Regions from separate parts of the Pseudomonas sp. YH-1 genome, predicted to be linked through region 3. Evidence: predicted binding sites of a transcription regulator. Region 3 holds the regulator's gene; each other region holds the start of a gene.
The links. The regulator FliA, encoded in region 3, starts transcription of late flagellar genes. The targets are predictions, from matches to a motif close to CTAAAGTTTNNNNNNNNNNNGCCGNTAA.
Positions count from the first base shown of each region.

Region 1: a site for FliA is predicted at 1,937-1,964, ahead of ACKI1H_RS05580 (methyl-accepting chemotaxis protein). Genes of this name have one in related genera too.
Region 2: a site for FliA is predicted at 2,329-2,356, ahead of ACKI1H_RS23615 (methyl-accepting chemotaxis protein). Genes of this name have one in related genera too.

Region 1 covers NZ_CP178184.1:1,217,903-1,227,589, reverse strand. Annotated here, with positions in the region: gene ACKI1H_RS05590 (SDR family oxidoreductase) at 1-67, shown strand, start outside; gene ACKI1H_RS05585 (8-oxoguanine deaminase) at 219-1,577, shown strand; gene ACKI1H_RS05580 (methyl-accepting chemotaxis protein) at 2,076-3,278, shown strand; gene ACKI1H_RS05575 (response regulator) at 3,448-3,813, shown strand; gene ACKI1H_RS05570 (chemotaxis protein CheA) at 3,825-5,738, shown strand; gene ACKI1H_RS05565 (chemotaxis protein CheW) at 5,725-6,210, shown strand; gene ACKI1H_RS05560 (methyl-accepting chemotaxis protein) at 6,232-8,256, shown strand; gene ACKI1H_RS05555 (CheR family methyltransferase) at 8,583-9,425, shown strand; gene cheD (chemoreceptor glutamine deamidase CheD) at 9,425-9,687, shown strand, end outside.
Region 2 covers NZ_CP178184.1:5,190,752-5,200,438, reverse strand. Annotated here, with positions in the region: gene cprA (cationic peptide resistance protein CprA) at 1-516, shown strand, start outside; gene ACKI1H_RS23615 (methyl-accepting chemotaxis protein) at 717-2,282, opposite strand; gene acnA (aconitate hydratase AcnA) at 2,490-5,222, opposite strand; gene rlmM (23S rRNA (cytidine(2498)-2'-O)-methyltransferase RlmM) at 5,573-6,640, shown strand; gene ACKI1H_RS23600 (MaoC family dehydratase) at 6,742-7,620, shown strand; gene ACKI1H_RS23595 (alpha/beta hydrolase) at 7,844-9,400, opposite strand; gene tusA (sulfurtransferase TusA) at 9,558-9,687, shown strand, end outside.
Region 3 covers NZ_CP178184.1:5,635,065-5,644,751, forward strand. Annotated here, with positions in the region: gene ACKI1H_RS25720 (ParA family protein) at 1-250, opposite strand, end outside; gene motD (flagellar motor protein MotD) at 300-1,181, opposite strand; gene ACKI1H_RS25730 (flagellar motor protein) at 1,198-1,938, opposite strand; gene ACKI1H_RS25735 (protein-glutamate methylesterase/protein-glutamine glutaminase) at 1,938-3,056, opposite strand; gene ACKI1H_RS25740 (chemotaxis protein CheA) at 3,134-5,344, opposite strand; gene ACKI1H_RS25745 (protein phosphatase CheZ) at 5,376-6,158, opposite strand; gene ACKI1H_RS25750 (chemotaxis response regulator CheY) at 6,177-6,551, opposite strand; gene fliA (RNA polymerase sigma factor FliA) at 6,749-7,498, opposite strand; gene fleN (flagellar synthesis regulator FleN) at 7,495-8,322, opposite strand; gene flhF (flagellar biosynthesis protein FlhF) at 8,487-9,687, opposite strand, start outside.

The sequences.
Region 1 (9,687 bases), 2.3 Mb from region 3:
CGATGGCCACGCCGGCCGTGGCGGGCAGTTCTACCTGGATTACCAGGGAGCGACGATCGACTGGTGACGAGCAGCGCCGTGGGCGCTACCATGCGCCCACGCCTGACTTCCGAGTCAGCGAACCTGGATCAGCAGACAGGGTGAACACTGAGCTGGCTTCCCATGACCCCATGGAGCCGACTCGAACGAACGGCTCCGTCCGTTTGGAGAATTCATCCATGTCCTCCCCGCGTCTCTGGCTGCGCAACCCGCTGGCCATCTTCACCGCTAACGATCAGGACGCCCGTGGCGGCATCGTCGTCCAAGACGGCCGCATCGTCGAACTGGTCGCCGCCGGCCAGCAGCCCTCGGCTCCCGTCCAGCAGACCTTCGACGCCAGCCAGCACGTGCTGACGCCCGGCCTGATCAACACCCACCACCACTTCTACCAGACCCTCACCCGCGCCTGGGCGCCGGTGGTGAACCAGCCGCTGTTCCCCTGGCTGAAGACCCTCTACCCGGTGTGGGCGCGCCTGACTCCCGAGCAACTCGGCGTGGCCACCAAGGTAGCGCTGGCCGAACTGCTGCTGTCGGGCTGCACCACCGCCGCCGACCACCACTACCTGTTCCCCGACGGCCTGGAGCAGGCCATCGATGTGCAGGCCGGCGTGGTCCAGGAGCTGGGCATGCGCGCCATGCTCACCCGTGGCTCCATGAGCCTGGGCGAAGCCGACGGTGGCCTGCCGCCGCAGCAGACCGTGCAGAGCGCCGAGGCCATCCTCGACGACAGCCAGCGGCTGATCCGCGAGTATCACCAACGCGGCGAAGGCGCCCAGGTGCAGATCGCCCTGGCGCCCTGCTCGCCGTTCTCGGTGACCCCGGAAATCATGCGCGCCAGCGCTGAACTGGCGGAGCGCGAGGACGTGCGCCTGCACACCCACCTCGCGGAAACCCTCGACGAGGAAGACTTCTGCCTGCAGCGTTTCGGCCAGCGCACCGTGGACTACCTGGACAGCGTCGGCTGGCTCGGCCCGCGCACCTGGCTGGCTCACGGCATCCACTTCAACGACGAGGAAATCCGTCGCCTGGGCGAAGCCGGCACCGGCGTCTGCCATTGCCCCAGCTCGAACATGCGCCTGGCGTCGGGCATCTGCCCCACCGTGGCGCTGGAAGCCGCCGGCGCGCCGGTGGGCATCGGCGTGGACGGCTCGGCCTCCAACGATGCCTCCAACATGATCCTCGAAGCCCGCCAGGCCCTGTACATCCAGCGCCTGCGCTATGGCGCCGAGCAGATCACCCCGGAACGCGCGCTGGGCTGGGCGACCAAGGGTTCGGCCAAGCTCATCGGCCGCAGCGACATCGGCGAGCTGGCCGCGGGAAAGCAGGCGGACCTGGCGCTGTTCAAGCTTGACGAACTGCGCTTCTCCGGCAGCCACGATCCGCTGTCGGCCCTGCTGCTGTGCGGCGCCGACAAGGCCGACCGGATCATGATTGGCGGCACCTGGCGAGTCATCGACGGTGAAGTCGAAGGCCTCGACCTCAAGCGCCTGATCGCCGACCACACCCAGGCGGCGCGCAAGCTGCTCGGCACCCTGTAATCCCCCACAACCCCGCAACCTGCTTTTCGTAGGATGGCGTGGAGCGAAGCGATACCCATCGAAGCGTGGCTGGTAAGGCCGATGGGGATCGCAAGCTCCACCCATCCTACGATCCCCTGTACCCCGACCTCTCATCGGAGCAACCAGAACGTCTGCTCCTGAAAGGCGCATAACGCGCCAGCGTTATCCGCCGACAGACCTTCCCTCCACACTCGAAGCGTGGCTCCGGATGCCATTCCGGCGGGCACGTTTTGCCATCGAAAAATCGCCACAACCCGCGCCACACAAGGGCTGCGCACTACCGCCCGTCGCCATCCAAGCAACCAGGATGAACGGTCATTCACTGAAAACCCCTCTAGATCAAGGGTCTATCCCCTGTGACGGGAATATGCCGTCAGTTTGACATCACGCTTTGGCACTCTAGTTTTAAATCGCCAGGCCGAATTCCTGCTCAAGACGTTGTCAGCAGCCGTTTGGCCCGGTTACCGGCGCCCGGCAATGGAGTGCACTTCAATGCGCGATTCACAGTTGAACCCCCAGGCGGTTCAAGAAGCCGGCCAGGATTGGCCGCGGCGCCTCATCATCCAGACCCTGCCGTGGGCGGTCGTCGCCGGGCTTTGCGCGGTCGGCGTGCCGTTCTGGTGGATGCTGCCGATCGGTTGGGTTTCCAGCCTGGTGCTGTGCAGCTTGCTGTGCGGCGCCAACAAGGTCAGCGTCAATGCACAGGCGGTTGCCCTGCAGGCCGACGAGTTGCCGCGCTGGCGTCCGCTGCAGGAAGGCGTGGAAGGCCACCTGGCCTCGCTCAACGGCCACACCCACCAGATCGACAACCTCCTGCACCAGGCTATCCGTCAGCTGACCGACAGCTTCCATGCCCTTGCCGAGCGCATCGACACCCAGCGCGGCCTGTCCCACTCGCTGATCGAGCGCTACGACGGTCGCGGCCACCTGGACGGCGACATCGACTTCCAGCGCTTCATCCACGCCACCCAGGAAACCCTCGGGCTGTTCGTCGAAGCCACCCTGGAGACCAGCCGCACCTCGCAGCAACTGGTCGAGCGCATGGACCGAGTGACCCACAAGATCGCCGAGATCCTGCAGTCCACCCAGGACATGGACGCCATCGCCAAGCAGACCAACCTGCTGGCCCTCAACGCCGCCATCGAGGCCGCCCGCGCCGGAGAGAGCGGCCGCGGATTCGCCGTGGTGGCCGACGAAGTGCGCGCGCTGTCCACCCGCTCCACGCACTTCTCGCAGGCCATCCGTGAACACGTCGACGTGGTCTACCACGAGATCAAGGACGCCGAGGGCGCCATCAGCCAGCTGGCCGACAAGGACATGACCTTCGCCCTGGATTCGCGCAAGAAGATCCAGACCATGCTCGACGACCTCGACGCCATGAACCAGCACACCGTGAAGGTGGTGCAGGAGCTGGACCGTATCTCCCTGGAAGTGGGCGACGGCGTCAACGCCGCGGTCACCGCCCTGCAGTTCCAGGACATGAGCAGCCAGCTGCTCGGGCAGATCGGCAAGCACAGCGCCCGCCTCGGCGCCCTCGCCGTCGGCCTGGGCGCGCTGGATGGCCGCGAGCCCGGCGAGTGGGGCGAGCGTCTGCGCGGCGAGGTCAGCGAACTCGACCGCCCCCTGAGCAACCCGGTCGCCCAGACCAGCCTCAGCGCTGGCGAGGTCGAACTGTTCTGAACTGAAGGCAAGGCAGGAGTCCCGACATGCTGCAGTCCGTCTTCGAATACCTGGCCAACCTCGCCCTCATCGGCTGAGCCCCCCACACCAATTCCGCGCGCCGGGATGGCGCGAGTTTCTGTGCGCCTGGCGACAACAAACGCATTGCAATCCGAGGAGAAACAACGCAATGGGAAAGCAGATTCTGATCGTCGATGACTCGGCCTCGATCCGGCAGATGCTGAGCTTCACGCTCAAGTCCGCCGGCTACGAGGTGGACGAGGCCGTGGACGGCAAGGACGGCCTGGGCAAGGCCCAGCGCAAGTCCTACAACCTGGTCTTCACCGACCAGAACATGCCGAACATGGACGGCCTGTCGCTGATCCGCAGCCTGCGCGACATGGCCGGCTACCGCAGCACGCCGATCCTGATGCTCACCACCGAATCCAGCGATGCCATGAAGCAGCAGGGCAAGAGCGCCGGCGCCACCGGCTGGCTGGTCAAGCCGTTCGACCCGCCGAAACTGCTGGAAGTGACCCGCAAGGTCCTGCCCTAGGGGAACCCGGAATGGCGACTGGTATGGAGCAATTCCTCCAGGTGTTCTTCGAGGAAACCGACGAACACCTGGCGACCCTCGAACTCCTGCTGATCGGGCTCGACCTCGATCAGCCTGACGCCGAGACGCTCAATGGCATTTTTCGCGCGGCGCACTCGATCAAGGGTTCCAGCGGCATGTTCGGCTTCGATGACCTGACCGCCGTGACCCACGAGCTGGAGACGCTGCTCGACCGCATCCGCTGCGGGCAGACCGCCCTGCACGTGGACATGATCGGCGTGTTCCTCGAAGCCCGCGACGTCCTGCAGCGCCTGCTCGATGCGCACCGCAGCCAGGTACCCGATCCGGACGTACCCGTGGCCGCCACCGTGGAACGCCTGCGCGCCTGGCTGGCAGAACCCGTCGCGGCTGCCGCCGATGACGGCTTCGGCCTGTTCGACGCTGTTCCCGCAGCGGTTGAAAGCAGCGCCAGCGACGACGATGCCTTCGGCTTCTTCGACGAAGCGCCCGGCACTCCCGGCGCCAGCGAAAGCAGCGCCAGCAGCGCCAGCAGCGACGACGACTTCGGCTTCTTCGACGACGCCCCCGGCGCGCCGGACGCTACGACCGTCGAACCCTACGGCATCTTCGACAAGGCACCGGGCGCCCCCACGGCCGCTGCCGTCGCGGCTCCCAGTGAACAACCCAAGGCCGCGCTCACTGCCGCCGCCAAGCCGGCCGTCCGCGCCGATAGCGAATCCAGCTCGATCCGCGTCAGCGTCGAGAAGATCGACAGCCTGATCAACCTGGTCGGCGAGCTGGTGATCACCCAGGCCATGCTCAGCCAGCTCAGCGAAGACCTCGATCCGACGCACTTCGAGCGCCTGCAGCAGGCCCTGGCGCAGCTGGAACACAACACCCGCGACCTGCAGGAATCGGTGATGTCGATCCGCATGCTGCCGATCAGCTTCATCTTCAGCCGCTTCCCGCGCCTGGTGCACGACACCTCCGCACGCCTGGGCAAGCAGGTCGAACTGATCCTCCAGGGCGAGCACACCGAGCTGGACAAGAGCGTCATTGAAAAGCTCAGCGACCCGCTCACCCACATCGTCCGCAACAGCATCGACCACGGCATCGAGACACCCGCCGAACGCCTGGCCGCCGGCAAGCCGGCCCAGGGTTCGGTGAAGCTCGCCGCCAGCCATCAAGGCGGCAGTGTGGTGGTGGAGATCTCCGATGACGGCCGTGGCCTGTCCCGCGAACGCATCCTCGCCAAGGCTCGCGAGAAGGGCCTGCCGGTGCACGACGGGATGACCGATGCAGAGGTCTGGCAGCTGATCTTCATGCCGGGTTTCTCCACCGCCGAGGCGGTCACCGAGCTGTCCGGCCGGGGCGTGGGCATGGACGTGGTGCGGCGCAACATCCAGGCCATGGGCGGGCGCATCGACATCGATTCGGCACCTGGCATGGGCACCCGCATGAGCATCCGCCTGCCGCTGACCCTGGCCATCCTCGACGGCCTGATCGTCGCCGTGGAGCAGGTCAACTACGTGGTGCCGCTGACCTACATCGTCGAATCGCTGCAGGCCCGCGCCGACGACGTGCGCGGCCTGGCCGGCGAGGAATCGACGGTGATCCGCGTACGCGGCGAGTACCTGCCGCTGTTCTCCCTCAACCAGCTGCTGCGCATCGGCGCGGCACCCGTGCCGCCGGAACAGGGGATCGTGGTGATCCTCGAATCCGAGGGCAAGAGTTTCGCCCTGCAGGTGGACGAACTGGTCGGCCAGCAGCAGGTAGTGATCAAGAGCCTGGAACAGAACTTCCGCCGGATCGACGGGATCGCCGGCGCCACCATCATGGGCGACGGCAGCGTCGCCCTGATCCTCGACGTCGATGCCCTGCCGCGTCTGGCAGCACAAGGAGAATCCACCCATGAGCGCAGCTGAAGCCAGCGCCGCAAGCAGCCCGGTGCAGGAATACCTGACCTTCACCCTGGGCCGCGAGGAATACGCCATCGACATCCTGCGCGTGCAGGAGATCCGGGGTTACGACCAGGTCACGGCGATCGCCAACGCCCCCGCCTTCATCAAGGGTGTGATCAACCTGCGCGGCGCCATCGTTCCCATCGTCGACCTGCGCATCAAGTTCAACCTGGCCGACATCAGCTACGACCAGTTCACCGTGGTGATCATCCTCAACGTCGGCCGGCGCATCGTCGGTGCGGTGGTGGATTCGGTCTCCGACGTGATCGCCCTGGCCGGCGATGAGATCAAGCCGCGCCCCGAATTCGCCGCCAGCTTCGACACCGAGTACCTGCTGGGCCTGGCCACCGCCGGTGAGCGAATGCTCATCCTGGTGGACATCGAAAAACTCATGACCAGCCGTGAAATGGCGCTGGTCGACGAAACCGCCGCCTGATCGCGACCGAGGACAAACAACATGGGTCTGTTCAACGCACACGCCGTGGCGCAGCAACGCGCCGACCGCATCACCGCCCTCCTCCACAGCCTGGTGGACGGCAACCTCGACGTCGCCATCGGCGAAGCGCCAGCCGCTGGCTACGAGCGTCTCTACGACGGCCTGCGCAGCATCCAGCGCAACCTGCGCGAGCAGCGCGCCGAGCAGACCCAGGTGGAAGCCCTGGAAGCCGGCCTGGTGGAGATGACCCGCCAGCATGAGCTGGGCTGGATCGACGAGGTGATCCCGGTGGACAAGTTCGCCGGCCGCCCGGCACGCATTGCCAAGGGCATCAATGACCTGGTCGCCGCGCACATCGCGGTGAAGATGCGAGTCGTCGCCACCGTCACCGCCTACGGCAAGGGCGATTACTCGGTGGACATGGATCGTCTGCCGGGCAAGAAGGCCATCATCACCGAGGCCATCGACGGCGTGCGCGACAGCCTCAAGGCCAACGCCGATGCCGCCGAGTACAACGCGCGAATCAAGAGCGCACTGGATAACGTGTCGGCCAACGTGATGATCGCCAACAACGACCTCGAGATCATCTACATGAACCGCACGGTGACCGAGATGCTCGGCAACGCCGAGGCCGACATCCGCAAGCAGCTGCCGAACTTCAACGCCAGCCGCCTGATGGGCGCCAACATCGACATGTTCCACAAGAACCCGGCGCACCAGCGCGGCATGCTCGCGCACCTGACCGCGCGGCATAAGGCCGAACTGAACCTGGGCGGCCGCCGCTTCGCCCTGGACGTGGTGCCGGTGTTCAACGATGCCGGCGAGCGCCTGGGTTCGGCCGTGCAGTGGACCGACCGCACCGAGGAGTTCCGTGCCGAGCAGGAGGTCTCGCAACTGGTGGACGCCGCCGTCGCCGGCGACTTCAGCAAGCGCATCGAGGCCTCGAACAAGGAGGGCTTCTTCCTGAAGATCGCCACCGGCCTGAACAACCTGGTGGACACCGCCGACAAGGGCCTGCGTGACGTCACCCGCGTGCTCGGCGCACTGGCCCAGGGCGACCTGACCCAGCGTATCGACGCCGACTACCAGGGCACCTTCGGCGAGCTCAAGGACTACGCCAACGAGACCGCGCAGAGCCTGTCGCGGATGCTCGGGCAGATCCGCGAAGCCGCCGACACCATCCACACCGCCGCCAGCGAGATCGCCAGCGGCAACGCCGAGCTTTCCACCCGCACCGAGCAGCAGGCCTCCAGCCTGGAAGAAACCGCCTCGAGCATGGAAGAGCTCACCAGCACCGTGAAGCTCAACGCTGAGAACGCGCGCCAGGCCAACTCGCTGGCGGTGAACGCCTCCGAAGTCGCCACCGAAGGCGGCAGCGTGGTGCAGAAGGTGGTGGGCACCATGTCGGCGATCAACGACTCGGCGCGCAAGATCGCCGACATCATCGGGGTGATCGACGGCATCGCCTTCCAGACCAACATCCTCGCGCTCAACGCCGCCGTGGAAGCGGCGCGCGCCGGCGAGCAGGGCCGCGGCTTCGCCGTGGTGGCCGGTGAGGTGCGCACCCTGGCGCAGCGCTCCGCCGCCGCCGCCAAGGAAATCAAGACGCTGATCAACGACTCGGTGGACAAGGTCGAGAGCGGCAACACCCTGGTCGCCCAGGCCGGCCAGACCATGAGTGACATCGTGGTGGCGATCAAGCGCGTCACCGACATCATGGCCGAGATCGCCGCTGCATCCGCCGAGCAGAGCAGCGGCATCGAGGAAGTGAACGGCGCCGTGTCGCAGATGGACGAGATGACCCAGCAGAACGCCGCGCTGGTGGAGGAAGCCGCCGCCTCGGCCGAGGCCCTGCAGGAGCAGGCCGGCATGCTCAACCAGCAGGTCGGGGTGTTCAAGCTCGAGTCCATCGCGGCCACTGTGGTGCCGCTGGCCTCCGCCCGCCCGGCCCGCGCCGAGCCGGCCGCGCACACCTCGCGCGCCGCCCGTGGCGTGGCCAAGGCGGTGCGCGCCAAGGGCAAGGAAGACGACTGGGAAGAGTTCTGATCGGGCGGGGCTGAAGGATGGCGGTGGCCGGAGCAATGGGAGGGTCGGCCGCCGCGGGCGGGCCAGGGATGGCCACGGATGCGCGCCCCATTCTGCTCGCTTCAATCTGCCCGAGGCGAGCTCCTGTACCGACCTGCAAATCTGACGCCTGCGTAGGATGGCGTGGAGCGCAGCGATACCCATCAATGCATCCCACCGCAGCAGCATGGGTATCGCTGCGCTCCACCCATCCTACGGAGCTGTCCCGATCCAGCGCATGAAGTTGGGCGCATAACGCCACAGGCGTTATCAGCCCTACGCAATCCGCCTACCACCGAGACCAACCGATGTCGATCCACCTGCCCGCCCCCGAGCACGAATTCCACTACACCCGCCGGGACTTCCAGCAGGTGCGCGAGCGCTTGTACCAGCATGCCGGCATCAGCCTCTCGGAGAACAAGCAGCAGCTGGTCTACAGCCGCCTGTCACGGCGACTGCGCAGCCTGCGCCTGGGCAGCTTCGCCGAGTACTTCGCCTACCTGGAGAGCCACGAGGAAGAGTGGCAGCAATTCGTCAACGCACTGACCACCAACCTCACCGCCTTCTTCCGCGAGAAGCACCACTTCGACCACCTCGGCCGCTTCGCCGCCGAGCAGGTGCAGGACCATCAGCCGCTGCGGTTCTGGTCCACCGCCTCGAGCACCGGCGAGGAGCCCTACTCCATGGCCATGACGCTGGTGGACGCGCTGGGCAGCTTCGCCCCGCCCATCGAGCTGATCGCTTCGGATATCGACACCGGCGTGCTCGGCCAGGCACGCCAGGGCATCTATCCACTGGAGCGCATCGAGGCACTGAGCCCGGCGCAGAAGAAGCGCTTCTTCCTCCGTGGCACCGGCGGCAACGCCGGCAAGGCACGGGTGGTGCGCGAGCTGCGGCAGATGATCGACTACCGGCAGATCAACCTGCTCGACCGCGACTGGGGCATTGCCGGCGGCCTGGACGCGATCTTCTGCCGCAACGTGATGATCTACTTCGACAAGCCGACCCAGACCCGCCTGCTCGAACGCATGGTGCGCCTGCTGCGGCCCGGTGGGCTGTTCTTCGCCGGGCACTCGGAAAACTTCGTCCACGCCAGCCACCTGGTGCGTTCGGTGGGGCGTACGACCTACCAGGCGGTGGAGAGCCACTGATGGGCGCAGCCCTGGACCAACCCAATCGCTACTACGACCCACGCTTCGGCATGGAGGCCGTGAAGCTGCTGCCCGGCGAGTGCTACGTCACCGACGAGCCGGTCATGCTGGTCACGGTGCTCGGCTCCTGCGTTTCCGTCTGCCTGCGCGACCGCAGCAGCGGGCTGGGCGGCATGAACCACTTCATGCTGCCCGGCGACACGGGTGTGCAAGGTCTGCTGTCCAACTCCGGGCGCTACGGCGTGCATGCCATGGACCTGCT
Region 2 (9,687 bases), 440 kb from region 3:
TGCCGCGCCTCGGGGAGTATCTTCTGGGTGTTCCGCATGGGCTTTGCCCTGGAGAGCTTCACCTGCAGCCTGGATGAGCAGATCGACGTGATCCCCGTGGACTACTGCGCCGAAGCGTTGGTGGCGCTGGCACTCAAGCCGACGCTCAACCACAGCCTCTACCACATCTCCGCCGGCCACGGTTCCGCCTGCACCTTTGGCGAAATCGACCAGGCGTATGCCGATGCCCGAGGCGAAGCGCCAGTTGGCCAGCGTTATCGCAAGGTCAGTTCGGAGGATCTGCGCGAGCTGGCCGGCAGTTTCGAGAGCCGTATCGGCAAGGCCAACCCGCGTCTGGTGCTGCGTGCGCTGCGTCTGTACAGCGGTTTCGCCGACCTCAACTACCTGTTCGACAACCAGCGCCTGCTCGACGAAGGTATCGCCGCGCCGCCGCGCTTCACCGACTACGTGGACGTGTGCGTGCAGTCCTCGCGGGATGTCAGCATCCCGGCTCAGATGCAGTGGGACTTCAAGTAGTCTGACGCGGTGGCAGGACCTGTAGGAGCGAGCTTGCTCGCGAACCGCTTCGCGGCGGGGCCCGGTTCGCGAGCAAGCTCGCTCCTACGAAAAGCCTTTTGCGCTGGGCCGTAGGGCGAATAACTCGTTCCGGGTTATTCGTCGTTTCAGGTCACAGCGGATAACGCTGGCGCGATATCCGCCCTACGCGTTGTCTGGCCTCAGCGGTTGAACCGCTCCACCAGTGAGTACTGGCGGTGCGCGGTCTGCGTCAGCTCCTCGCTGAGCAGGGCCGTGCGCTGGGCTTCGCCGGAGGTCTCATCGGCCAGGTTGGCGATGGTGCTGATATTGCGGTTGATCTCCTCGGCCACAGCGCTCTGTTCCTCCGCGGCGGCAGCGATCTGGGTGGCCATTTCGGTGATGTTGGCCACTGCGTCGCTGATGCCCACCAGCGCGTTGTCAGCCTGCATTACGCGCTCGACGCCCTCGTCAGCTTGGCGACGGCCGGAGTCCATGGCACGCACCGCCTCGGTGGCCGTGTTCTGCAGGTTGGCGATGAGCTGGTGAATCTGCCCGGTGGACTCGGCGGTGCGCTGGGCCAGTTGGCGCACTTCGTCGGCCACCACGGCGAAGCCGCGGCCCATCTCGCCGGCACGGGCGGCTTCGATGGCGGCGTTGAGGGCCAGCAGGTTGGTCTGGTCGGCGATGCCCTTGATCACATCCACTACGCCACCGATCTGCTCGCTGTCGCGGGCCAGTTGGCTGACCGCTTCACCGGTTTCGCCCACGGAGCTGGAGAGACGCTGCATGGCCTCGCGGGTCTCGGCGGCGATCTGCCGGCCTTCGGTGGTCAGGTTGTTGGCCTGGCGGGTGGCGTCCGCGGTGCGCTGCACGTTGTCGGCCACTTCCTGGGTGGTCGCAGCCATCTGGTTGACAGCGGTGGCTACCTGCTCGGTTTCCTGGCGCTGGCGGTCCAGCCCGGCGGAGCTGTGGTGGGCCAGAGAGTCGGCCTCGCGGGCCTGCTCGGTGAGTGTTTCAGCAGTGTCCTGCAAACGGGTCAGACAGGTTTTCAGCCGTGCTTCCTGGCTGAGAATCGACATTTCCAGGCGTGCCTGGGCGCCTCGGCTGTCGGTGTACATCTGTGCGATCAGCGGGTCGGAGGTGGTCTGCTCGGCCAGACGCAGCAGGCGCTTCAGCCCGCGTTGCTGCCAGCCCAGGCCGGCGAGGCCCAGCGGGATCGAGAGCAGGGCGGCCAGCAGGAAGCCCCAGTGGGAGTTCAGCCAGGCGCCAATGAGGAAGCCGATCTGGCCGATCAGGATGAACGGCAGCCAGTCCAGCAGCACCGGCAACCAGCGGTCGCGAGCGGGGATGGCCGACTTGCCGGCGTTGATCCGCGCATACAGGGCCTCGGCGCGACGCACCTGTTCCGCGGTGGGCTTCACCCGCACCGATTCGTAGCCGACGATCTCGTTGTGCTCGTACATCGGCGTGACATAGGCACTGACCCAGTAATGGTCGCCGTTCTTGCAGCGATTCTTGACGATGCCCATCCAGGGGCGGCCCTTCTTCAGGGTCGTCCACATGTGCGCGAACACCGCCGGCGGCACGTCCGGATGGCGTACCAGGTTGTGTGCCGCGCCCACCAGCTCTTCACGGGAAAAGCCGCTGATGGCGCTGAAGGCATCGTTGACGTAGCTGATGACACCGCGGGCGTTGGTCGTGGAGATCAGCCGCTGTTCGGCGGGGAAGGTGCGTTCACGCTGGGTGATCGGCTGGTTGTTGCGCATCAGGCTCGGATCTCGGGAGAAAGACGAATTGGTACATCTGTCCAGCTTATCGGCCGCCGGATCGGAAATTTGATAGCGATCACAGAAAAATGTCAGAAGAGTGACGCCGAGAGAATGACGATAGCGTATCGCCACTGGTCACCGAAATAAAACGAAAGGAGCGGGCGGCGGCCCGTTGCAGGCCGCCGCGCTGTCTTGCGGTAGTCGTCAGATCAGGCTGCGCAGCACATAGTGGAGGATGCCGCCGGCCTTGAAGTACTCGACCTCGTTCTGCGTATCGATGCGGCAGAGCACCTCGAAGCTGTCCTGGCTGCCGTCCTCGCGCTTCACCGACACCTTGAGGTTCATGTGCGGCTTCAGCTCGCCGGACAGCCCGCTGATGCTCAGCACTTCCTTGCCGGTCAGCTTCAGCGCCTTGCGGTCCTGGCCGTCCTTGAACTGCAACGGCAGTACACCCATGCCTACCAGGTTGGAGCGGTGGATGCGCTCGAAGCTCTCGGCGATCACCGCTTTCACACCCAGCAGGTTGGTGCCCTTGGCCGCCCAGTCGCGGGACGAACCGGTGCCGTATTCCTTGCCGGCGACGATGACCAGCGGGGTGTCGTCCTGCTGGTAGCGCATGGCGGCGTCGTAGATCGCCAGCTTGTCGCCGGTCGGGACGTAAAGCGTGTTGCCGCCTTCCTCGCCACCGAGCATCTCGTTCTTGATGCGGATGTTGGCGAAGGTGCCGCGCATCATCACCTCATGGTTGCCACGGCGCGAACCGTAGGAGTTGAAGTCCGCGTAGGCCACGCCGTGCTCGCTGAGGTAGCGCCCGGCCGGACTGTCCTTCTTGATGTTGCCGGCGGGGGAGATGTGGTCGGTGGTCACTGAGTCACCCAGTACCGCGAGGATACTGGCGCCATTGATGTCCTCGACCTTCGGCGGCGCCTCGGCGATGTGCTCGAAGAAGGGCGGATGCTGGATGTAGGTGGAGTCGTCCTGCCAGGTGTAGGTCTTGGCGTCCGGCACCTGGATTGCACGCCATTTTTCGTCGCCCTGGAAGACTTCGGCGTACTCCTTGTGGAACATCGCCGTGTCGACTTTCTGAACGGCGTCGGCGATTTCCTGCTGGGTCGGCCAGATGTCCTTCAGATAAACCGGTTTGCCGTCCTTGCCGGTGCCTAGCGGGTCCCTGGTCAGGTCAGTGCGCACGGTGCCGGCCAGCGCATAGGCGACCACCAGCGGCGGTGAAGCCAGCCAGTTGGTTTTCACCAGCGGATGCACGCGGCCCTCGAAGTTGCGGTTGCCGGAGAGCACCGAGGCGACGGTGAGGTCCGCCTGCTGGATGGCCTTCTCGATGGGGTCGAGCAGCGGGCCGGAGTTGCCGATGCAGGTGGTGCAGCCATAGCCCACCAGGTCGAAGCCCAGTTCGTCCAGGTAACGGGTCAGGCCGGCGGCGCGGAAATAATCGGTCACCACCTTGGAGCCGGGCGCCAGTGAGCTCTTTACCCAGGGTTTGCGCTGCAGGCCTTTTTCCAGCGCCTTCTTCGCCAGCAGGCCGGCGGCCATCATCACGCTGGGGTTGGAGGTGTTGGTGCAGGAGGTGATGGCAGCGATCACCACGGCGCCATTCTTCAGCCGGTAGGTGTGGCCGTCATGCTGGTAATCCGCTTCACCGTACGCAGGGGAGGCGCCGACAGCCGCACCGCCGCCACCTTCACTGAGCAGGCGGCCTTCCTCGGTGGAGGCCGGTTTGATCTGCAGGCCGAGGAAGTCATCGAAGGCCTGGCTGACATGGCCGAGGGCAACGCGGTCCTGGGGCCGCTTGGGCCCGGCGAGGCTGGCCTCGACATCGCCCATGTCCAGTTGCAGGGAGTCGGTGAACACCGGTTCGTGGCCTTTCTCGCGCCACAGGCCCTGGGCCTTGCTGTAGGCCTCCACCAGCTTGACGGCATCTTCCGGGCGACCGGACAGGCGCAGGTAGCCCAGGGTGATCTCGTCCACCGGGAAGAAGCCGCAGGTGGCGCCGTACTCCGGGGCCATGTTGGCGATGGTGGCACGGTCGGCCAGCGGCAGGTCGGCGAGGCCGTCGCCATAGAACTCGACGAATTTTCCCACGACGCCTTTCTTGCGCAGCATCTGAGTGACGGTCAGCACCAGGTCGGTGGCGGTGATGCCCTCCTTCAACTTGCCGGTCAGCTTGAAGCCGATCACCTCGGGAATCAGCATCGACACCGGCTGGCCGAGCATGGCTGCTTCCGCCTCGATGCCACCCACGCCCCAGCCGAGCACGCCGAGACCGTTGATCATGGTGGTGTGCGAATCGGTACCGACCAGGGTGTCGGGGAAGGCGTAGGTGCGGCCGTCCTCGTCCTTGGTCCAGACGGTGCGCCCCAGGTACTCCAGGTTGACCTGGTGGCAGATGCCGGTGCCCGGCGGCACCACGCGGAAGTTGTCGAAGGCGTTCTGCCCCCAGCGCAGGAAGGCGTAGCGCTCGCCGTTGCGCTCCATCTCGATCTCGACGTTCTGGGCGAAGGCCGACTGGCTGGCGAACTTGTCCACCATCACCGAGTGGTCGATGACCAGGTCGACGGGAGACAGCGGGTTGATCTTCTGCGGGTCGCCGCCAGCCTTGGCCACGGCGTCGCGCATGGCGGCGAGGTCGACCACTGCTGGTACCCCGGTGAAGTCCTGCATCAGCACGCGGGCGGGGCGATACTGGATCTCGCGCTCGGAGCTGCGGGTCTTCAGCCAGGCGGCCAGGGCTTTGAGGTCGTCGCCGGTGACGGTGTTGTTGTCCTCCCAGCGCAACAGGTTTTCCAGCAGGACTTTCAGGGACATGGGCAGTTTGCCCAGGTCCCCCAGACTCTTCGCCGCTTCAGGCAGGCTGTAGTAGTGATAGGTCTTGCCGGCGACCTCCAGGGTGCGCAGGCTGTTCAGGCTATCCACTGCGGGCATGACATTCTCCTCAGGCTTGGATTCTGCTCGTGATCGACAGGGCGGCACGGCGGTGACGCGAGTGCACCCGCGATACTTGGCGAAAGAGCGATCAACCGAGCTGATCCATCGCAGAAAAAGCGCGATTGGCGGCCATCTTCGCCATGCAGGGCAATCATCGGGCAGTCTTCTGGGCGGTTAGGCCAGAACACTCAAGCTAGACCGCCCGACGGGGTCTTGCCATCTGTTCTGGACCGTTCGTCTTGCGGGTGGGTTCAGAACAAATGACGCTGGCTGTGGGACTATTCCTGCGAATCTGCATGAAACCTTCGCGGGCAGCCTCTATAGTGCGCGGCCGAGGAGACACCCCGATGAATACCCTGCTACTACACTGCCGTCCCGGCTTCGAGAACGAGGTCTGCGCCGAACTGTCCGAACATGCCGCGCGCCTGGACATCCCCGGCTACGCCCGAGCCAAGCCGGCCACCGCCTACGCCGAATTCATCTGCATGGACGCCGACGGCGCTGACCGCCTGATGCGTCAGATGCGCTTCTCCGAGCTGATCTTCCCGCGCCAGTGGGCACGTGGTAACGACTTCACCGCGCTGCCGGAGACGGACCGCATCGGCGCGATCCTCGAGGCCCTGGCCGCTTTTCCGCAATGCGGTAGCCTCTGGCTGGAGGTGTTCGACACCAACGATGGCAAGGAGCTCTCGACCTTCTGCCGCAAGTTCGAGAAGCCGCTGCGTGCCGCGCTGGTGAAAGCCGGCAAGCTGGTGGAAGACCCCAGCCTGCCGCGCCTGCTGCTGACCTTCCGCTCCGGCCGCGAGGCATTCATTGGCCTGGCCGAGGCGCGCAACTGCGCCATGTGGCCCATGGGTATCCCGCGCCTGAAGTTCCCCCGCGAGGCGCCCAGCCGTTCGACGCTGAAGCTGGAAGAGGCCTGGCATCACTTCATTCCCCGCGCCGATTGGGACCGCCGCCTGGCGCCGGACATGCTCGCCGTGGACCTGGGCGCATCGCCCGGCGGCTGGACGTGGCAGCTGGTGAACCGCGAGATGCGTGTCGTCGCCGTGGACAACGGGCCGATGGCGGAGAACCTGATGTACTCCGGGCTGGTCGAGCACCAGCGCGTCGACGGTTACGCCTTCCGGCCGCGCCAGCGCATGGACTGGATGGTCTGCGACATCGTCGAGAAGCCCGCGCGTACCGGCGCGATGATCGAAACCTGGATCGGTGAAGGGCTGTGCCGCGAGGCCATCGTCAATCTCAAGCTGCCGATGAAACAGCGCTACGCCGAGGTGCGGCGCATCCTCGACCGCCTGGAGGAGTCCTTCCGCGAACGCGGCCTGAAGGTGCAGATCGGCTGCAAGCAGCTCTACCACGACCGCGAGGAAGTGACCTGCCACCTGCGCCGCATCGAGAAGGGCGAGCGCTAGCGACCTGCAGGCGCCTGGTAGCGCCACCCGACCTTCGGTGACTTGCCGCGCCGCCGCGCATTGCCCCATGCTGTGCGGCGCGAGATCCTCCGGAGACCTTCGTGAAGCGAAAGTTGCCCTCCCTCCTGGGCAGTTACAGCCGCATGCTGCTGCCACGCCGCGGCCTCGGCCGTGATGAGCGCGTGCCTTACCTGGCGATGGACAGCCGCACCCTGAAATTCGACCTGCGCCACCTGCGCGCGTATCGCCAGCACTTCGGCCTCGATCCGGCGCTGGGCGTGCCGCTGCTCTATCCGCAGGTCATCAGCCTGCCGCTGCACCTGCGTCTGCTCAGCCGCTCGCGCATGCCACTGTCGGTAGTCGGGCTGATCCACCTGCGCAGCCATATCCAGCGCTACCGTCTGCTCGACGAGAACGAGCCGCTGCAGTTCGACTGCCGCATTCTCACCAGCCGTCGCAGCGAGCTGGGCCTGGAGGTGGATGTGGTCACCGAGGCCTGGCACCACGACATCCTCTATTGGCAGTCGATCACCACCTACCTGCGTCGTGGCGACTTTCTCGATGAGGGGCGAGAGCCCGATCCATTGCCCGAGCGTGCCCAGTGGCACACCCTGGAGGCGCCGGCGCACTCCGGTGTGCAATGGCGCGTGCCGAAGATCGTCGGCTGGCGCTATGCCGGGCTCAGCGGCGACTTCAACCCGCTGCACTTGTCTCGGCTGATGGCCTCGCACTATGGATTCGGCAAGCCCTTTGCCCACGGCATGTGGGGCCTGGCACGCAGCCTGACCGGCCGCCGCCTCGCGGAGAACGTCCGCCTGGATGCGCACTTCAAGGCGCCATTGCCCCTGGGTAGCCAGGTGAAGCAGGTGTATCGGCGTCTGGGCAAGAAAGAGCAGTGGGCGCTGCTGTCCGCCGAGGGCGATGGCCAGCCGATGTTGCTGGCACAGCTGGACGAGGCGCCGGACGGCCCGTTGCGCTAGTCGTTCTGCTGAGAAGTGTGGGTGCGGCTCTGTTCGCGAGCAAGCTCGCTCCTACAGGTTGGCACTGGCTCGCCCTTCGTAGGGCCGAGGGGGGCCTAGTCCTTGCTCGCGAATCGCACGGCACAGTGCTCTTCGTAGGATGGGTGGAGCTTGCGATTTGCCGACTCGTCGATGGGTATCGCTTCGCTCCACGCCATCCTACGGTTCGCCGATAGGTACGTACCTACCGAAGTTCGGCGACGCGAGGCTGCAACGGCACCAGGCTCGGCAATTGCACCTCACCCTGCAATTCTACTGGCGCCATCCGCCAGGAACTGTTGAACAGGTACTGGTCGCTGAAGCCGCTGAGCAGCAGGCCGATCTCATCCCCTGGTGCAAGGCTGGTGCTGACGGCGTTCAGACGAGTGTTACCCCGGTTCGCCAGCGGTTTCACCTGTTCATCCAGGCGGCGCAAGCGGCCATCGGCGCTGCGGATTGCCAGGGCCGCGAATACCTGTGCGTCGGGGCGTTCCGTCAGCGGTTGGGTCAGGCGCACCTCGGCACTGCCCAGCAGGGCGCTGGGCTCGCTCACCCGTTGCAAGCCGAGGAATCGCGAAGGCTGCACCAGTCCACTCACCGCCGGGCGAATGGATGTGGCAGGCAGTGTCACGGTCGGGCCGGGTGGTGGCAGCTCGTCCAGTGCCACGCCCTGGTCGAGATCGAGGCTGATACACAGGTCCGGCACGCCGTCGGCGGCGCCGGGGCGCTTGCGCAGCTTTTCCTCGTACCAGGCGACTATGCCGGTGTAGAGGTTGATCGCCCGCGAACCACAATGGATCACCGGCTCGTTGTTGAACGGCGGCAGCCCGCTCCAGGCCTGCAACGGCGGCGGCAGGATATGCCCGCCCTGCATGCCTAGCAGGCGCACGTCGGCGGGGCCCTGCTTGAGGCACTGGCGGATCTGCAGGCCCTGGTCCAGCGGGAACAGCGTGTCGCGCAGGCCCTGGATCAGCAGGGTGTCGGCGTGGGGCAGGCGACCCGCCGCGCAATAGCTGGCAAGGCTGTTGGCGTGCAACTCGGCCTGCACCGGTGCGGCCATGCGTCCGCCGGCGGTATGCAGGTAGTCGGCCTGGACGAATTTGCCCAGGTCGTAGCCAGTGGCCAGTCCCAGGCTCACCAGCACGCCGCCCCAGCCGATCTTCAGCTGGCCGTCCGGCGCCAGGGCGGCGGCGAGGTCATACCAGGTGGCGATGGGGACGATGGCGTCGATGCGCGGGTCTTCCGCCGAGGCCAGCAGCTGCACGGCGCCGCCGTAGCTTTCGCCGAGCATACCCACGCGCGGGTCGTTCGGGCCGTCCATGTCCAGCCGGGTCAGGTGCGTGGCGGCCCAGTCGATCACTGCACTGGCGTCCCGCACCTCGAACTGCGGGTTCATCATCTCGATGCGTCCGTCGCTGCCGCCCCAGCCGCGCTGGTCGTAGCTGACCACCCAGAAGCCGGCTTTCCAGGCACGCAGCGCGGCACGTCCGGACATCATGTTCTTGCCGTAGTAACCACCCGGCCCGGTGACCCGCCAGCCGCCCCAGCCGTGGGTGTGGACGATCAGTGGCGCTGTTTCGCCAGCCTTCAGAGCGGGTTGGAACACGGTGGCGGAAAGCTTGGTGCCGTCGCGGGCGGTGATCACCGCCTCGAACCAGGTGGCCGGCAGGTCCTGGCCGATGCTGGCGTTGAAGTCGGGGACCTGGTCGCGAGCGGCGCAGCCGGCGAGCAGCGCGAGGCATAGGCAGAGGAGGGCGCGCATCGTCATTCCTGTCGATCAGGGGCTGGGCGGATGCGCCAGCATGCCCGGCGCCCGCAGCGCCTACCCCCAACCAAGGTTCGGTGACCCGGACGGACGCGGGGTGACCGCATGGTGCCCTTTGCGCGACAATGCGCCATTGTTTTTCTGGAGCGACGTGATGTCCCAGCCTGTCGACGCAATCCTCGACGCCACCGGCCTGAACTGCCCCGAGCCGGTCATGATGCTGCACAACAAGGTGCGTGACCTGCCGGCCGGCGGCCTGCTCAAGGTGATCGCCACCGACCCTT
Region 3 (9,687 bases):
CGTGGCTGGTGGGCAACAGCAGCGATTCCGGCAGCCCCTCGGGCACATTGCCCTGGTGCAGGAACAGGTCGAACACGCTGTGCTCCAGGGTGTCCGGGTCATGGCCGAAGTAGCTGGTCATCGAGCCGTGGGGGTCCAGGTCGACGATCAGCACGCGCTTGCCGGCATCTGCCAGCAGGCCCGCCAATGCGATCGAGGATGTGGTCTTGCCGACGCCACCTTTCTGGTTGGCTACCGCCCAGACTTTCATAGTGCTGGCTCCCCGCATGCACAGGATCGGATCAGGGTTTTCATATCGTTCAGTCCCCTGCCGATGACGAAGAATTGACGGCGCCACTGCCGGGCGCCTCACTGGCAATCACTGGTGCAGATTGCGTGCCAGCATGCCGCAACGCCGGGTCCGGCTGCGCCTTGCCGCTGCCCACACCGCTGATGCTGCGGCGCACCTCCAGGTTGCGGGAGATCACCAGCACCACCCGGCGGTTGCGTGCGCGGCCGTCCGCCGTGGCATTGTCCTCCACTGGCTGGAATTCGCCATATCCCACCGCCGCCAGCCGACCGGCGTCGAGGCCGTCCTGGGCGAGCATGCGGACGATGCTGGCGGCGCGGGCCGCGGACAGCTCCCAGTTGGTCGGGTACTGCGAATTATGGATCGGTACGTTGTCGGTGAAGCCTTCGACATGCACCGGGTTGCGGTAAGGCGCCAGAATCCTGGCGACCTTCTCGATGATCTCGAAGGCGGCGTCATTGGGAATCGCATCGCCGCTAGGGAACAGCAGGCTGGAATTGAGGGTGATCTCGATCCAGAACTCGTTGCCGCGCACCGACAGCTGATCGGTGGAAATCAGGTCGCCGAAGGCCTGGCGCACGCTGTCGCTGATCTGCTGCAGAGTGTCGGGGCTGCCTTGAGCCTGGCCGTCGTCCTGCGGCTCGGTGATCGACTGGTCAGGCTGCTGGGTGCGCGGGCGCTCCTCGCCAACCGGGATCGGACGAATCGAGCGGTCCGGCTGGTTGAATACGCCGGTCAGGGTCTCCGAGAGGATCTTGTACTTGCCCTCGTTGATCGAGGAGATCGAGTACATCACCACGAAGAAGGCGAACAGCAGGGTGATGAAGTCCGCATAGGACACCAGCCAGCGTTCGTGATTCTCGTGTTCCTCATGACGTCTGCGGCGAGGCATGCGCATCCCCTCCTCCTCAGCCGACGAAGCCTTGCAGCTTCAGCTCGATGGAGCGCGGGTTCTCACCCTCGGCGATGGACAGCAGGCCCTCCATCAGCATTTCGCGGTAGCACGACTGGCGCAGCACGATACTTTTCAGCTTGTTGCCGATGGGCAGCAGCAGGAGGTTGGCCAATCCCACGCCGTAGATGGTGGCGACGAACGCAACGGCGATGCCGTTGCCCAGCTGGCTGGGGTCGGCGAGGTTGCCCATCACGTGGATCAGGCCCATCACCGCGCCGATGATGCCGATGGTCGGCGAGTAGCCACCCATGGCCTCGAAGACCTTGGCGGCAGCCAGATCGCGGCTTTCCTGGTTGAACAGGTCGACTTCGAGGATGCTGCGAATGGCTTCGGGCTCGGTGCCGTCCACCAGCAGTTGCAGGCCCTTGCGCGCGTAGGGGTCACGCTCGGCGTCGGCGACGGTTTCCAGGCCCAGCAGGCCTTCCTTGCGTGCCGTCATGCTCCAGCCGACCACGTGGTTGATGCCGCCGACCAGGTCCACCTTGGGCGGTAGGACCATCCAGCGCAGCATGGTCACGGCGCGCTTGAGCACCGCGACCGGGGTCTGCAGCAGCGCGGCGGCCAGGGTGCCGCCCACGACGATCAGTGCCGCCGGGCCGTTCGCCAGGGCACCGACGTGCCCGCCCTCGAGGAAGTTGCCACCGATGATGGCAACCAGCGCGAGGATCAGGCCGACCAGGCTGAGGACATCCATCAGCCGCAGGCCTCGGTCAGGTGGCGGCCGATGTCGTCCAGGCTGTACACCGCATCGGCCAGGCCCGCCTTGGCGATCGCCATGGGCATGCCGTAGATCACGCAGCTGGCTTCATCCTGGGCCCAGACCTGGGCGCCGCCCTGCTTGAGCATGCGTGCGCCTTCGCGGCCGTCGGCGCCCATGCCGGTGAGAACCACCGCGAGGACCTTGTCGCCGTACGCCTTGGACGCGGAACCGAAGGTCACGTCGACGCAGGGCTTGTAGTTCAGGCGCTCGTCACCGGGGAGGATGCGGATCGCGCCACGGGCGTCGACCATCATCTGCTTGCCGCCGGGCGCCAGCAGGGCCACGCCAGGACGCAGGATGTCGCCATCCTCGGCTTCCTTGACGGTGATCTTGCACAGCTTGTCCAGGCGCTCGGCAAAGGCCTTGGTGAAGGCCGCCGGCATGTGCTGGATCAGCACCAGGGGCGCGGGGAAGTTGGCAGGCAGCTGGGTCAGGACCCGCTGCAGCGCCACCGGCCCACCGGTCGAAGTGCCGATGGCTACCAGCCGGTAGGGCTTACGCTTTGGGGCGGCGGAGGTCGCCGGAGCCGGAGCGGCCGGCGCATGGCCGCCGCCCGAGGAAACGGGAGCGGCCGGGCGCGCGCTGCCGGCAGCGGGAGTCGAAGCCGGTGCGGCCGGGCTCGACGAGTACGAAGAGTACGCGGCGAAACGGCGGTTGCTCTTGGCGATGGTGTGGACCTTCTCGCACAGCAGCTGGCGGACCTTGTCCGGGTTGCGCGAGATGTCCTCGAAATTCTTCGGCAGGTAATCGACGGCGCCGGCGTCCAGCGCGTCCAGGGTCACCCGCGCGCCCTCGTGGGTCAGCGAGGAGAACATCAGGACCGGCGTCGGACAGCGTTGCATGATGGTCCGCACGGCGGTGATGCCGTCCATCAGCGGCATCTCGTAGTCCATGGTGATCACGTCGGGCTTGAGCGCCAGCGCCTGATCGATTGCCTCGCGGCCGTTGGTCGCCGTACCGACCACCTGGATCTGCGGGTCAGCCGAAAGAATCTCCGAGACACGGCGGCGGAAGAACCCCGAATCGTCCACCACCAGGACTTTGACAGCCATAGACACTCCTGAAAAAAACTTCTTCCATCACACGAGCGAGCGCAGCTTGTTTTATTGACTGCGCCCACCCATGGCGGTCAGATACGACGGGCGTAGCGCTTGAGCATGCTCGGCACGTCGAGGATCAGCGCGATGCGCCCGTCCCCGGTAATCGTTGCCCCCGCCATGCCCGGCGTGCCCTGCAGCATCTTGCCCAGCGGCTTGATCACCACCTCTTCCTGGCCCACCAGTTGGTCGACCACGAAGCCGATGCGCTGAGTGCCCACGGAGAGGATCACCACATGCCCCTCGCCCGGCTCGTCATACTGCGCGCCCGGCACCAGCCAGCGCTTGAGGTAGAACAACGGCAGGGCCTTGTCGCGGACGATCACCACTTCCTGGCCGTCGACCACGTTGGTGTTCGACAGGTCGAGGTGGAAGATCTCGTTGACGTTGACCAGCGGGAAGGCGAAGGCCTGGTTACCCAGCATCACCATCAGGGTCGGCATGATCGCCAGGGTCAGCGGGACCTTGATGACGATCTTCGAGCCCTGGCCCTTGGTCGAGTAGATGTTGATGATCCCGTTGAGCTGGGAAATCTTGGTCTTCACCACGTCCATGCCGACACCGCGGCCGGAGACGTCGGAAATCTCGGTCTTGGTCGAGAAGCCCGGGGCGAAGATCAGGTTGTAGCAGTCGGACTCGGACAGGCGATCGGCCGCGTCCTTGTCCAGCAGGCCCTTCTCTACGGCCTTGGCGCGCAGAACGTCCGGGTCCATGCCTTTGCCATCGTCGGAGATCGACAGCAGGATGTGGTCGCCTTCCTGCTCGGCGGACAGCACCACCTTGCCCGAACGCGACTTGCCGGCAGCCTCGCGCTCGTCGGGGCCTTCGATGCCGTGGTCGACCGCGTTGCGCACCAGGTGCACCAGCGGGTCGGCCAAGGCCTCGACCAGGTTCTTGTCCAGGTCGGTTTCTTCGCCGATCAGCTCGAGGTTGATCTCTTTCTTCAGGTTGCGAGCCAGATCGCGGACCTGGCGCGGGAAGCGGCCGAAGACCTTCTTGATCGGCTGCATGCGGGTCTTCATGACCGAAGACTGCAGGTCGGCGGTGACCACGTCGAGGTTGGAGACGGCCTTGGCCATCGCCTCGTCGCCGCTGTTCAGGCCCAGGCGCACCAGGCGGTTACGCACCAGCACCAGTTCGCCGACCATGTTCATGATCTCGTCCAGGCGGGCGGTGTCCACGCGCACGGTGGTTTCCGCTTCGTTGGCCGGTTTCTCGGCGGCGGCAGCGGCGGGCTTGGCGGACGCAGGCTTGGCAGCAGCGGCCGGCGCCGGAGCGGCGGCAGGCTTGGGCGCGGGCGCTGCGGTAGCCGGCTTGGCAGCCTCGACCGGCTCTTCCTTTGCGCCGGTGAACTGGCCTTTGCCGTGCAGTTCGTCGAGCAGCTTCTCGAATTCGTCGTCGGTGATGTTGTCGTCGCCGCCGGCCGCCGGAGCTTCCTCGGCTTTCTTCTCGGCAACAGGTTCGGCAGGAGCAGGGGCTTGTTCCTTGGCACCAGTGAACTGGCCCTTGCCGTGCAACTGGTCGAGCAGTGCTTCGAACTCGTCGTCGCTGATCTCGTCACCAGAAGCTGCGGCCGGCGTCTCGGCAGCAGGTGCCGGAGCCACGCTGACGGGTTCCTTGGCAGCAGCGCTGAACTGGCCCTTGCCATGCAGCTGGTCGAGCAGCGCTTCGAATTCGTCGTCGGTGATGTCGTCGCCACCCGCGCCAACCGGCGCGGCAGGTGCCTCGGCGGCAGGCTCGAGGGCATCCATCAGCTGCTCGAACTCGGCGTCGGTGATGTCGCCATAAGCGGCCGGAGCTTCTTCCGCAACGGGCTCGGCAACGGTAGCCGCGGGAGCCTCGGCAGGAGCGGCGTTCGGGTCAGCCAGGCGCGACAGCGCGGCCAGCAGCTCGGGAGTCGCCGGCGTCGGCTCTTCCGCGTCACGCACCTGCTGGAACATGACGTTGACGGTATCCAGCGCCTGCAGCATCACGTCCATCAGCTCGGCATCCACGCGGCGTTCGCCCTTGCGCAGCATGTCGAACACGTTCTCGGCGATGTGGCAGCACTCCACCAGCGCATTCAGCTGGAGGAAGCCGGCACCACCTTTGACGGTATGGAACCCACGGAAGATTGCATTGAGCAGGTCCATGTCATCCGGGCGGCTTTCCAGCTCGACCAGTTGTTCGGACAGTAGCTCGAGAATCTCGCCGGCCTCCACCAGGAAGTCCTGGAGGATTTCGTCATCGGCGTCGAAGCTCATTCGGTGCTCCCTCTACAGCGTCAGCGGACGCTTAAAAACCAAGGCTGGACAACAGGTCATCGACATCGTCCTGACCGGATACGACGTCCTTTCTTGTATCGGCAGCAATCTGCGGACCTTCACCCTTGGACGATCTTTCTTTTTCCACCGCGTCGCGCATGCTCTCGTGGTCATGCTCGATGCCGGCGTAGCGATCGACCTGTCCCGCCATCCAGACCAGCTTCACCAGGTTCGACTCGACCTCGGTCACCAGCTTGGTGACGCGCTTGATCACCTGCCCGGTGAGGTCCTGGAAGTCCTGCGCGAGCAGGATGTCGTTCAGGTGCGCGGAGAGCTTGCGGCTGTCCTGGGCGCTGATGTAGAGGAACTGCTCGACACGCTTGGCCAGGTCACGGAAGGCCTCGGGGCCCAGTTCGCGACGCATGAACCGCGACCAGTCTTCCTGCAGTTCCTTGGCCTGGGTCTCGATGTGCATGACCACCGGGGTGCACTCTTCCACCAGGTCCATGGTGCGGTTGGCCGCTTTCTCGGTCATCGTCACCACGTAGGACAGGCGATCAGTGGCGTCGGCGATCTGCGAGACTTCCTGGGCACGCGGAGAGCTGGGGTCGATCTGGAAGTTGACGATGGCGTTGTGCAGCTCACGGGTGAGCTTGCCCACTTCCTGGTAAAGCCCACGATCGCGCGCCTGGTTGAGCTCGGAGATCAGTTGCACGGCGGTCTGCACGTCGCCCTGCTCGAGGCATTCGACCAACTCGCGCGCGTGTTTTTTCAGGGTCGACTCGAAGTCACCCGCGGATTCGTTGAAATCCATGACGCCCTCTTGTCAGCCTCAGCTGCCGACCCGCTCGAAAATCTTCTCGATCTTTTCTTTCAGCACCTGAGCGGTGAAAGGCTTGACCACATAGCCGTTGACCCCGGCCTGGGCCGCTTCGATGATCTGGTCGCGCTTGGCTTCGGCGGTGACCATCAGCACTGGCAGGTGCTTCAGACGCTCGTCGGCGCGGACCGCACGAAGCAGGTCGATGCCGGTCATGCCAGGCATGTTCCAGTCGGTAACGAGGAAGTCGAAGTTGCCGCTGTGCAGCATCGGCAGCGCAGTGGTGCCGTCGTCGGCCTCTGCGGTGTTGGTGAACCCCAGGTCCCGCAGGAGGTTCTTGATGATGCGCCTCATCGTGGAAAAGTCGTCCACGATGAGAATTTTCATGTTCTTGTCCAAACCTGCCTCCATCGATACCAAACGCGCCCTGGCGGGCGTGCCGTCAATTCATCGAGCGCCGTGCGCTCTTTGCGGTGGGCGCGTCAAAGGAACGTCACCCAAAAATTCGTAAGCCTATAACTTGCCTAAGGAAAATCCCTTCAGCACCGCCCCACAGAGGCAGCCGACGCGAAACTACCCGATGCTCAGCGCGCGCGCCACTCCGCCAGACGCGAGCGCAGGCGCGCGGCGCACTGGCTGTGCAGCTGGCTGACGCGGGATTCGCTGACGCCCAGCACTTCGCCGATCTCCTTGAGGTTGAGCTCCTCGTCGTAGTACAGGGCCAGTACCAGCCGCTCACGCTCGGGCAGCTTGCTGATGGCATCGGCCAGGGCGGCCTGGAAGCGTTCGTCTTCCAGCCCGTGGGACGGCTCGTTCTCGTGGTGCGAGGCGTCTTCGGCAAAGCCGCTGCCCTGGTCGCCGTCCTGCAACATGTCATCGAAGCTGTACAGACGGCTGCCCTGGGTGTCGCTGAGGATGCCGTAATAATCTTCGAGGCTCATATTGAGTTCGGCAGCAACCTCCTGATCTTTAGCGTCGCGTCCGGTGCGCGCTTCGACGGCGCGGATCGCATCACTGACCATGCGGGTGTTGCGGTGGACCGAACGCGGGGCCCAGTCGCCCTTGCGCACCTCATCGAGCATGGCGCCACGGATGCGGATGCCGGCGTAGGTTTCGAAGCTCGCACCCTTGCCCTGGTCGTACTTCTTCGCTGCCTCCAGCAGGCCGATCATGCCGGCCTGCATCAGGTCCTCCACCTGCACGCTGGCCGGCAGGCGGCCGAGCAGGTGGTAGGCGATGCGCTTCACCAGCGGGGCGTGTTTCTGGATCAGCAGTTCCTGGGAGTTGTGCGCCTGTGCCTTGCTGTACATACGCGCTCCGGAGGCCGCGGTCATACGGCCGAACCCGTGGGATGTTGCACCAGGCGCTCGACGAAGAACTCCAGGTGCCCTCGTGGGTTGGCCGGCAGCGGCCAGCTGTCGACCTTCTGCGCCACCGCACGGAAGGCCAGGGAAGCCTTGCTGCGCGGGAACGCCTCATACACCGAACGCTGCTTCTGCACCGCCTTGCGCACCGACTCGTCGTAGGGAATGGCGCCGACGTACTGCAGCGCCACATCCAGGAAGCGGTCGGTGACCTTGGTCAGCTTGGCGAACAGATTGCGGCCTTCCTGGGGACTGTGGGCCATGTTCGCCAGCACGCGGAAACGGGTCATGCCGTAGTCGCGGTTGAGCAGCTTGATCAAAGCGTAGGCATCGGTGATGGACGTGGGTTCATCACAAACGACCAGCAGCACTTCCTGGGCGGCACGAACGAAGCTCACCACCGAGTCACCGATGCCGGCGGCGGTGTCCACCACCAGCACGTCGATGTTGTCGCTGATGTCGCTGAAGGCCTGGATCAGGCCGGCGTGCTGCATCGGCGTGAGGTGCACCATGCTCTGGGTGCCCGAGGCCGCCGGAACGATGCGGATGCCACCGGGGCCCTGGAGGATCACGTCGCGCAGGTCGCATTCGCCTTCGATCACGTCGGCCAGCGTCCGCTTGGGCGACAGCCCCAGCAGCACGTCGACGTTGGCCAGGCCCAGGTCGGCGTCCAGCAGCATGACGCGGCGGCCGAGATCGGCCAGCGCCAGCGACAGGTTCACCGACACGTTGGTCTTGCCTACGCCACCCTTGCCACCGGTGACTGCGATTACCTGAACCGGATGCATACCCATATCAATACCTTGTCTCGTCGTTCGACCGTCACGCTTCTGGCGTTTCGGCTAATCCGGTTGCAGTGCTCTACCGCCTCCGGCGCTCGCGGATCGTCTTGCAGAGCATCCGCATCGCTTGGGCGGCTCAACCGGCCGCCCCATGCCCCACACGGGGCTCACAATCTTCAGCTGGCGCGACGCACCGGCTGTTGGTAAAGACCGGCGAACATGTCCGCCATGGCGTCCTCGCAGGGCTCGTCGGGCGACTGCAGGCTCACCGCACGACTCACCAGTTGGTGCGCGCGTGCCACATGCAGGTCGTCCGGGATCTTCGGCCCGTCAGCCAGATAGGCTACCGGTAGATGCTGGCTGATAGCCAGAGCCAGAGCTTCGCCGAGGCTTCCGGCTTCGTCCAGTTTGGTCAGGATGCACCCGGCCAGCCCACAGGAACGATAGTTCTGCCAGGCGGACTTGAGTACCTGACTCTGGCTGGTCGCCGCCAACACGAGGTAATTCTTCACGTTCAGGCTCAGCGACGACAACGCTTCGAGCTGCATGCGCAGCGCCGGATCATTGGCGGGCAGGCCGGCAGTGTCGATCAGCACCAGACGCTTGCGCGCCAGGGGCGCCATGGCCTGGATCAGCGACTGGCCCGGATCGACCAGGGTCACCGGCACATTGAGAATGCGGCCGAGGGTCTTGATCTGCTCCTGCGCACCGATGCGGAAACTGTCCATGGACACCAGGGCGATGCTCTGCGCGCCGTATTTGAGGACGTAGCGGGCAGCCAGCTTGGCCAGGGTGGTGGTCTTGCCCATGCCAGCCGGGCCGACCAGGGCGATCACGCCGCCCTGCTCCAGCAGGTCGATTTCCGGGGTATTGATCGAGCGCGCCAGATGCGCCAGCAGCATGCGCCAGGCCTGCTTCGGGTCGGCGATGGAAGCCACGCGCTCCAGCAGGTTGCGCGACAGGTCGGCCGGCAGCCCCATGCGTTGCAGGCGACGCCACAGGCCGGCCTGTTTCGGACGCTGGTTCTGCAGCTGGTTCCAGGCGATGGAGCCCAGCTGCACTTCGATCAGCTCGCGCAGGCCGTTGAGTTCGAAACGCATGGCTTCCAGCGCCTGCTGGCCGACAGCGGCCGGCGCCGGGGCAGCCGGTGCGTCCATGGCTGCGGCCAGTGTCTCGGCAGCACTGCGACGCGGCTTCTCGGTGCCGTACATTTGACGGTCCTTGCGCACGCCATCGCTGGCACGGGCGGGAGCCGACAGATCGGCCTTGGCCTGGGCGATCTTCGCCTGGGTCTTGCGCAGCTCGGCTTCCAGCGCCGGGTTCGGCTTGCTGGCCGCCACCGGGGCCTGGTAATCCAGCGCCGCAGTCAGCTCAACG